Regions from separate parts of the Thioclava sp. GXIMD4215 genome, predicted to be linked through region 2. Evidence: riboswitches for the same ligand, from Rfam matches in the RefSeq annotation. Region 2 holds a riboswitch; the other holds the start of a gene.

Region 1 (4,208 bases), on a different replicon from region 2:
CCCGCTGGGTTCGGTGCATTCGGGCCGCGTGACCAACATCACCGATTACGGTGCATTCGTCGAGCTGGAAGCAGGCGTCGAAGGTCTGGTTCACGTCTCCGAAATGTCCTGGACCAAGAAAAACGTCCACCCCGGCAAAATCGTTTCGACGAGCCAGGAAGTCGACGTCATGGTTCTGGAAATCGACACCCAGAAGCGCCGCGTTTCGCTTGGCCTCAAGCAAACCATGCGTAACCCGTGGGAAGTCTTCGCAGAGACCCATCCGGTCGGCACCCAGATCGAAGGCGAAGTCAAGAACATCACCGAATTCGGTCTGTTCATCGGCCTCGACAACGACATCGACGGCATGGTTCACCTGTCCGACCTGTCGTGGGAACAGCGCGGCGAAGACGCGATCCAGAACTACCGCAAAGGCGATATGGTTTCGGCCGTTGTCACCGAAGTGGACATCGAGAAAGAGCGTATCTCGCTCTCGATCAAAGCTCTGGACGCAGACACCTTCTCCGACGCAGTTGACGGCGTGAAGCGTGGTTCGGTGATCACCGTGAACGTGACCGCGATCGAAGATGGCGGCATCGAAGTCGAATATAACGGCATGAAATCCTTCATCCGTCGTTCGGACCTCGCACGTGACCGCGCTGACCAGCGCCCCGAGCGTTTCCAAGTTGGCGATCACGTCGATGTGCGCGTGACCAATGTCGACTCGAAAACCCGTCGTCTGGGCGTCTCGATCAAAGCGCGCGAGATCGCAGAAGAGAAAGAAGCCGTGGAACAGTACGGTTCGTCCGATTCGGGCGCATCGCTGGGCGATATCCTCGGCGCAGCTCTGAAGGGCGAGGAGTAATCCTCCTCTCCGGATCTGGTTTCAGATCTTTACCCCGTCCGGTTGTACCGGGCGGGGTTTTTATTTATAAAAGCTTCACATGTGCAGATTTTGCCCAAGGAAAAGGCATTTGGGGAAGGGAAGACAGGTAAATTTTCGCGCGCAAGGCCGCTTGATCGCTAATCAGGTAGTTATTACAGTGCTTTGCTGTTTGTCATGCCGAAAATTCTGCCTATAGTCAGAACAGCACCGCCAATTCTCGCAGGGGGAATTCTTACATGATCCGGTCCGAGCTGATCGCAAAAATTGCCGAAGATAATCCGCATCTCTTCCAACGCGATGTCGAGAAGATCGTGAATACGATTTTCGAGGAGATCATCGAAGCGATGGCCCGTGGAGACCGGGTCGAGCTGCGCGGTTTCGGTGCCTTTTCCGTCAAGAAACGGGATGCACGCACGGGACGGAACCCGCGCACTGGCGATTCCGTTGATGTCAACGAGAAACATGTCCCGTTCTTCAAGACCGGCAAGCTGCTGCGCGACCGTCTGAACGGGGTGGAGGAAGAATAAACATGATCCGCGCCCTGCGTTACGCCATCCTTGCGATCCTTGCGGTCGTTCTTATCGTCATCGCTCTGTCGAACACGCAGATCGTCACGCTGCGCCTGCTGCCGGAAGAAACGGCAGGGGTGCTGGGATTTGGCTGGTCGTTACAGGTGCCGTTGTTTGTGGCGATCATGACGGGCGTTCTGCTGGGGCTCTTGATCGGCTTCGTGTGGGAATGGGCGCGGGAATACCGCATCCGCTCGCGCGGCGCACAAGAGGCCCGTAAGGCCAAGGCGCTGGAGCGTGAGCTGGGGCATCTCAAGCAGCGCCATGAAGGCCCGCAGGATGATGTTCTGGCGGTTCTGGAGCGCGCGCCCTCGGCCCGCTGATCCTCTATGGCCCCCCGCGTCAAAATCTGCGGTCTTAGCAAGCCCGCCCATGTCGAGGCCGTATCCCGGAGTGGTGCGGCCTATGCTGGTTTTGTCTTCTTCCCGAAGTCGCCGCGCCATGTGACGATTGCTCAGGCGCGCGAGCTGGCGCTGATGGTGCCGCTGGGCGTGGCCAAGGTCGCGCTGGTGGTCAATGCAACAGATGCCGAGCTTGATGCCATCACGGCGCAGGTTCCCCTTGATATGCTCCAGCTTCACGGCAAGGAAACGCCCGAGCGTGTGGCCGAGATACGTGCCCGCTATGGTCTGCCGGTGATGAAGGCTCTGGGCGTGGCCGAGCCTTCGGACCTTGAGGCGATCCCCGCCTATGAGGCCGTGGCCGACCAGATCCTTGTGGATGCCAAAGCCCCGAAAGGGGCCGCTTTGCCCGGCGGTAACGGGCTGCCGTTCGACTGGACGCTGATTGCGGGACGCAAATGGTCCAAGCCGTGGATGCTGGCGGGCGGGCTGACCCCCGAGAATGTCGCCTTGGCGATTGCGCGCACAGGGGCCAATCAGCTGGATGTGTCTTCGGGTGTCGAGTCCGCGCCCGGAGTGAAAGAGGCGTCTCTTATCAAAGACTTCGTTGCGGCGGCGGGCGCTGCCTGAGCGGTTTTGGCCAGCCTTGCACAGCGCCAATCTGTGAATAGCCATTGACGGCGCATCTTATTTCGGCAAATCTCCGGCCCTGTCAGGGGAGTCCCGCCTAAGGGACTGAGAGGCTGATTGGAAGCAATTCCGGTGACGCGACCCTTTGAACCTGACCCAGTTGATGCTGGCGTAGGAAGACCGAAGGGCAATTCCGCATTCCATATCCTATGGGCGGTCCTTTCGGGCCGCTTTGGCCCTTGCGGCCCGCAGTGGCCTATTCCCTCGCAGTTTTTGGTTGGGTCTTTTCGAAAGAGGAGACCGACATGAAAGATATCGTCCCGACGATTACCACCGGCGCGCTGATCGGCTCGCGCAAGGTGCATAAGGAAGGCCAGATCCACGCGCTGCGCGTGCCCATGCGCGAGATCGAGATCTCGAACGAGGAGGCGCTGTGCGTCTATGACAGCTCGGGCCCCTATACCGACCCGCTGGCCGAGATCGACATTACCAAGGGCCTGCCCGAGACCCGTGGCGGCTGGCTGCAGGCGCGCGGCGAGATCGAGGAATATGAGGGCCGCGCCATCACCGATGCCGATAACGGCTTTGCCAAGGGCGACCGCCTCGTGGCGCCGTTCCCCGTGCAGCGTCCGCCGCTGCGCGCGATTGGTGACCGCGCCGTGACGCAGCTCGCCTATGCGCGGGCAGGGGTGATCACCCCCGAGATGGAATTCGTCGCCATCCGCGAGAATGAGGGCCGTATGGCCGCCTATACCCGCGATGGTGACCCGATGGGTGCAAACCTCCCCGATCTGGTGACGCCGGAATTCGTGCGTCAGGAAATCGCGGAAGGCCGCGCGATCATTCCCGCCAATATCAACCACCGCGAGCTTGAGCCGATGATCATCGGGCGCAACTTCAAGGTGAAGATCAACGCCAATATCGGCAATTCGGCAGTGACCTCTTCGATGGAAGAGGAAGTCGAAAAAATGGTCTGGGCGATCCGCTGGGGCGGGGACACGGTGATGGACCTCTCGACGGGGCGCAATATCCACAATATCCGCGACTGGATCATCCGCAACTCGCCGGTCCCGATCGGCACGGTGCCTCTGTATCAGGCGCTGGAAAAGGTGGGCGGCGTGGCCGAGGATCTGACATGGGAGATCTTCCGCGACACGCTGATCGAACAGGCAGAGCAGGGGGTCGATTACTTCACCATCCATGCGGGCGTGCGTCTGCATATGATCCCGATGACCGCCAAACGCGTCACAGGGATTGTGTCGCGCGGTGGGTCGATCATGGCGAAATGGTGCCTGCATCATCACCGCGAAAGCTTCCTTTACGAGCATTTCGACGAGATCTGCGATATCTGCCGCCGCTATGATGTCAGCTTCTCGCTGGGGGACGGCCTGCGTCCGGGCTCGATTGCCGATGCCAATGACGAGGCGCAATTTGCCGAGCTGCGCACCTTGGGCGAGCTGACCAAGATCGCATGGGCCAAGGATTGTCAGGTGATGATCGAAGGGCCGGGCCATGTGGCAATGCATAAGATCAAGGCCAATATGGACGAGCAGCTCAAGCACTGCCACGAGGCGCCCTTCTATACGCTTGGACCGCTGACCACCGATATCGCGCCGGGCTATGACCATATCACCTCGGCCATTGGTGCTGCGATGATCGGTTGGTTCGGCACGGCGATGCTGTGCTATGTGACGCCCAAGGAACACCTTGGCCTGCCCGACCGTGACGATGTGAAGACGGGGGTGATCACCTATAAGCTGGCCGCCCATGCCGCCGATCTTGCCAAGGGCCATCCGGGGGCGC
Region 2 (4,208 bases):
TCTGGTGCTGGGCTCTGGCGGGCTGATCGGGCGGGTCATGCCGATCCCCGTGGATCTGCGCCTGAGCGCAGGCCCGATGGCCGAGGCCGCGATGTATGGCGCGCTGGTCACGGCGATCTTCTCGCTCTGGCCGCTTGCGCGCCTGTCACAGACGCGGGTGGCGCGGCTTTACCGCGCACGGGCGCGGGGGCTGCCGCCCTTGGGGATGCTGGCGCTGATCGCGCTTCTAGCGGCGGTGCTGGTGGGGGCGTCGATGGCGCTGTCGGGCCTGCCGTGGCTGACGCTCGGGGCCTTGGGCGGGGTGGCAGGGGCGCTGGCTTTGCTGGCGCTGACGGGCTGGCTGACGAAACGTCTGGCGGCCCGCGTGCAGCGGATCGTGCGGGGTGCGCCTGCGCTGCGGGTGGCGTTGGCGGGGATTTCCGGCCCGAACTCCGAGGCGCTGCCGGTGGTGCTGTCGCTGGGTCTGGGGCTTTCGGTCCTGTCGGCCATCGGGCAGGTGGATGCAGGGCTGCGCAATGCGATTGCGACCGACCTGCCAAAACAGGCACCGGCCTTTTTCCTGCTGGACATCCAACCCGACCAGCTTGCGCCGTTCACCGCGCAGATGCAGGCCGATCCACAGGTGGAGCGCGTCGAGACCACGCCCATGCTGCGCGGTGTGATCACCCGGATCAATGGCAAACCTGCCCGCGAGGGCCGCCCCGACCACTGGGTCTTGCGCGGTGACCGTGGCGTGACCTATGCCGCCACCCCGCGCGAGAAAATCGTGGCCGGCCAGTTCTGGGCCCCCGATGATCAAGGCCCGCCGCAGATCAGCTTTGCCGCAAAGGAGGCGCAGGAGCTTGGGCTGAAGCTGGGCGACAGGCTGACCGTCAATATCCTTGGCCGCGACATCACCGCGCCGATCACCTCGCTGCGCGATGTCGATTTCTCGACGGCGGGGATCGGCTTTGTGATCACCTTCAACCCTGCGGCTCTGGCGGGCGCGCCGCATACCCATCTGGCCACACTCTACGCCCCCGAAACCGCCGAACCCGAGATCCTGCGGCATCTGGCGCGGGCCTTCCCCAATGTCACCGCCGTGCCCGTGCGCGAAGCCATCGGTCGCCTGACCGAGGCGCTGCAGGCGATTGCCCGCGCCACCTCGCTTGCGGCCAGCGTGACGCTGGTGACGGGGGTGATCGTGCTGATCGGGGCTTCTGCGGCAGGCGAGGCCCGCCGCGCATGGGAGGCGGCGCTGTTGAAAACGCTAGGCGCCAGCCGTGGCCGTATTCTGCTGGCGTTCCTGCTGCGCGCGCTGATCCTTGGCGGTGTGGCGGGGCTGGTGGCTGTCGGGGCGGGGGCGCTGGCGGGCTGGGCGGTGCTTACGCAGGTGATGGAGCTGGGCTATCACATGGCGTGGACACCGGCGCTTGTCATCCTGTTTACCGGCATGGCGGCGGCGCTGCTGGCGGATCTGATGTTTGTGATCCGGCCCCTGCGGGTGCGGCCTGCGCGGATCTTGCGGCAGGCCGATTGAAAGACCTCTTGTATCGCTGCGCCGCGAGGTCTAGCTTGGCGCAAATCCGTTGGGGTGCCCCTATGAGGGGCTGAGAGGCGTCACGCCAACCCATCGAACCTGATCCGGCTTGTATCGGCGTAGGGAACGGAACCAAAGCGATGGGTGCAGCCTTTCTGCATCCCCTTTTTCCGCCCGTGCCGAGATGCCGGGAAATTGGAGGAAGGGATATGGTCGCGAAACTTCTCAGTATCGCAGGATCGGATTCGGGCGGCGGCGCGGGGCTTCAGGCCGATCTCAAGACGGCTTCGGCGCTGGGGGTCTATGCCATGAGCGCCGTCACCGCCGTGACCGCGCAGAACACGCGCGGGGTGACGGATGTGGTGCTGATGTCGCCCTCTATGCTGCGCGCCCAGATCCGCGCCTGCCTGGACGATATCGGGGCCGATGCGATCAAGATCGGCATGCTAGGCTCGGCCGAGCTGGTGCGGGTGGTGGCCGAAGAGATCGCGGGATTTGCAGGGCCTGTGGTGCTGGACCCCGTGATGATTGCCAAATCCGGTGATGCGCTGCTGGCCAAAGAGGCCGTGGCGGCGCTGACATCCGACCTGCTGCCGCTGGCAAGCCTGCTGACCCCGAACCTGCCCGAGGCCGCCTGTCTTCTGGGCCTGCCCGAGGCGCAGGAGGCCGATGAGGCGCAGGCCCGCGCGCTGCGGGCGCTTGGCCCGAAGGCGGTGCTTCTGAAGGGCGGGCATGCGACGGGGCCTGTCTGCACCGATCTTCTTCTGGCCGAGCAGGTCTCTTATTTCACCGCGCCCCGCTGTGCCACGCGTCACACGCATGGCACAGGCTGTTCGCTGGCCTCGGCCGTGGCGGCGGGGCTGGCACTGGGGCAACCGCTGCCGCAGGCGGTGGCGCGCGCGCATGGCTGGCTGCAGGGCGCGATCCGTGCCGCTCAGGGGTTGCAGATCGGGCAGGGCCACGGGCCGGTGCATCATTTCCACGAAATCTGGCCGATGGAGGCTTTGGCATGAGCATCGATTTCACCATTCTGGGCGCGGGCGTGGCCGGGCTGACCACCGCGCAGGAACTGACCACGCGCGGGGCACGGGTGCAGATCATCGACCCGCATGGTGCCCCCGGACCGCATGGCTGTAGCTGGTGGGCAGGGGGGATGCTGGCACCCCATTGCGAAAGCGAGATCAGCGACGAGATCGTGGTGCGCCACGGCCTGCGCGCGGCCGACTGGTGGGCCAAGGCAGGGGTGCCGGTGACCCATCGGGGCACTCTGGTGGTGACGCTGGCGCGCGACCGGCGCGAGCTGGACCGTTTTGCGCGCCGCACCGATGGCCATTGCTGGCTGGATGCGGCGGGCATTGCCGCGCTGGAACCCGATCTGGCCGACCGCCATGAACGGGGCCTGTTCTTCGGGACCGAGGCCCATATCGAACCGCGCGTGGCGCTGGCCGTCCTGCGCGAGGGGCTTGCGGACAAGGGCGTCGAGATCATGCCCGACGCGCCGCATCAGGGACGGCTTGTCGATTGTCGCGGGCTGGAGGCGCGCGACCACTTGCCCGCCCTGCGCGGGGTGCGCGGGGAAATGGTGGTGCTGCGCTGCCCGCAGATCGGGCTGTCGCGCCCCGTGCGGCTGCTGCATCCGCGCTATCCGCTGTATATCGTGCCACGGGGCAACGGGATCTTCATGCTGGGGGCGTCACAGCTGGAAGGCGACAGCCGCGGACCATCGACCCTGCGCTCGACGGTCGAGCTGCTCAATGCCGCCTTCGCGCTGCATCCGGCCTTTGCCGAGGCCGAGGTGCTGGAGCTTGGGGCCAATGCCCGCCCCGGATTTGCCGATAACATTCCGCGCGTGGTGGTCGGCGCGGACCGCGTTTTTGTCAACGGGCTGTTCCGTCATGGCTATCTGATGTCACCCGCGCTGGCGATGACCGCCGCCGATTATCTGCTGGACGGGCAAAACTCGGAACTTTTGCTGTCTGAACCCCTGCTACAGGAGGCCCCATGCGCCTGATCGTCAACGGAATCCCCGCCGAGGCCGAGGCCACGACACTGGCCGAGGCGCTGGTTGTTCTGGGCTATGGCGAGGCCCGCGTGGCCACCGCCGTCAACGAGGTCTTCGTGGCCTCTGCCGCCCGCACGGGCCATGCCCTGCGCGACGGCGACCGTCTGGAAATTCTTGCACCCCGTCAGGGAGGGTAACATGCCGGTTTTCTATGGAACCGAGGTGGCATCGCGGTTGATGCTGGGCACCTCGCACTATCCCAGCCCCCGCGATCTGGCGCAGGCTTTTGCGGCCTCGGGCGCGGGGATTGCCACCGTGTCGCTGCGCCGCGAGACCGCCGGATCGGGCACGGGCGCGGGCTTCTGGGAGCTGATCCGCGGGCTGGATGTGCCCGTGCTGCCCAATACCGCCGGATGCCATTCGGTCAAAGAGGCGGTGACCACCGCCCATATGGCGCGCGAGGTGTTCGATACGGACTGGATCAAGCTGGAGGTGATCGGCCATCCCGACACGCTGCAACCCGATCCGTTCGGCCTGTTGGAGGCCACCCGCATTCTGGCTCAAGACGGGTTCAAGGTGTTTCCCTATACCACCGAGGATGGCGTCTTGGGCGGCAGGCTCTTGGAGGCAGGGGCCGAGGTGCTGATGCCGTGGGGCGCGCCGATCGGCACGGGGCTGGGGTTGAAC

Evidence for each region. Region 2 has a riboswitch for thiamine pyrophosphate ahead of thiD (bifunctional hydroxymethylpyrimidine kinase/phosphomethylpyrimidine kinase). Riboswitches for the same ligand answer to the same signal wherever they lie in the genome.
Region 1: it holds a riboswitch for thiamine pyrophosphate, as region 2 does, so the genes downstream of both, thiC (phosphomethylpyrimidine synthase ThiC) here and thiD (bifunctional hydroxymethylpyrimidine kinase/phosphomethylpyrimidine kinase) in region 2, are expected to answer to the same signal.

Annotation. Positions count from the first base shown of each region.
Region 1 is NZ_CP149517.1:321,706-325,913, reverse strand. It holds gene rpsA (30S ribosomal protein S1) at 1-844, shown strand, start outside; gene ihfB (integration host factor subunit beta) at 1,102-1,392, shown strand; gene WDB86_RS18035 (LapA family protein) at 1,395-1,757, shown strand; gene WDB86_RS18030 (phosphoribosylanthranilate isomerase) at 1,764-2,405, shown strand; TPP riboswitch at 2,480-2,600, shown strand; gene thiC (phosphomethylpyrimidine synthase ThiC) at 2,711-4,208, shown strand, end outside.
Region 2 is NZ_CP149515.1:2,382,869-2,387,076, forward strand. It holds gene WDB86_RS11875 (FtsX-like permease family protein) at 1-1,519, shown strand, start outside; TPP riboswitch at 1,560-1,662, shown strand; gene thiD (bifunctional hydroxymethylpyrimidine kinase/phosphomethylpyrimidine kinase) at 1,729-2,532, shown strand; gene WDB86_RS11885 (FAD-dependent oxidoreductase) at 2,529-3,530, shown strand; gene thiS (sulfur carrier protein ThiS) at 3,521-3,718, shown strand; gene WDB86_RS11895 (thiazole synthase) at 3,720-4,208, shown strand, end outside.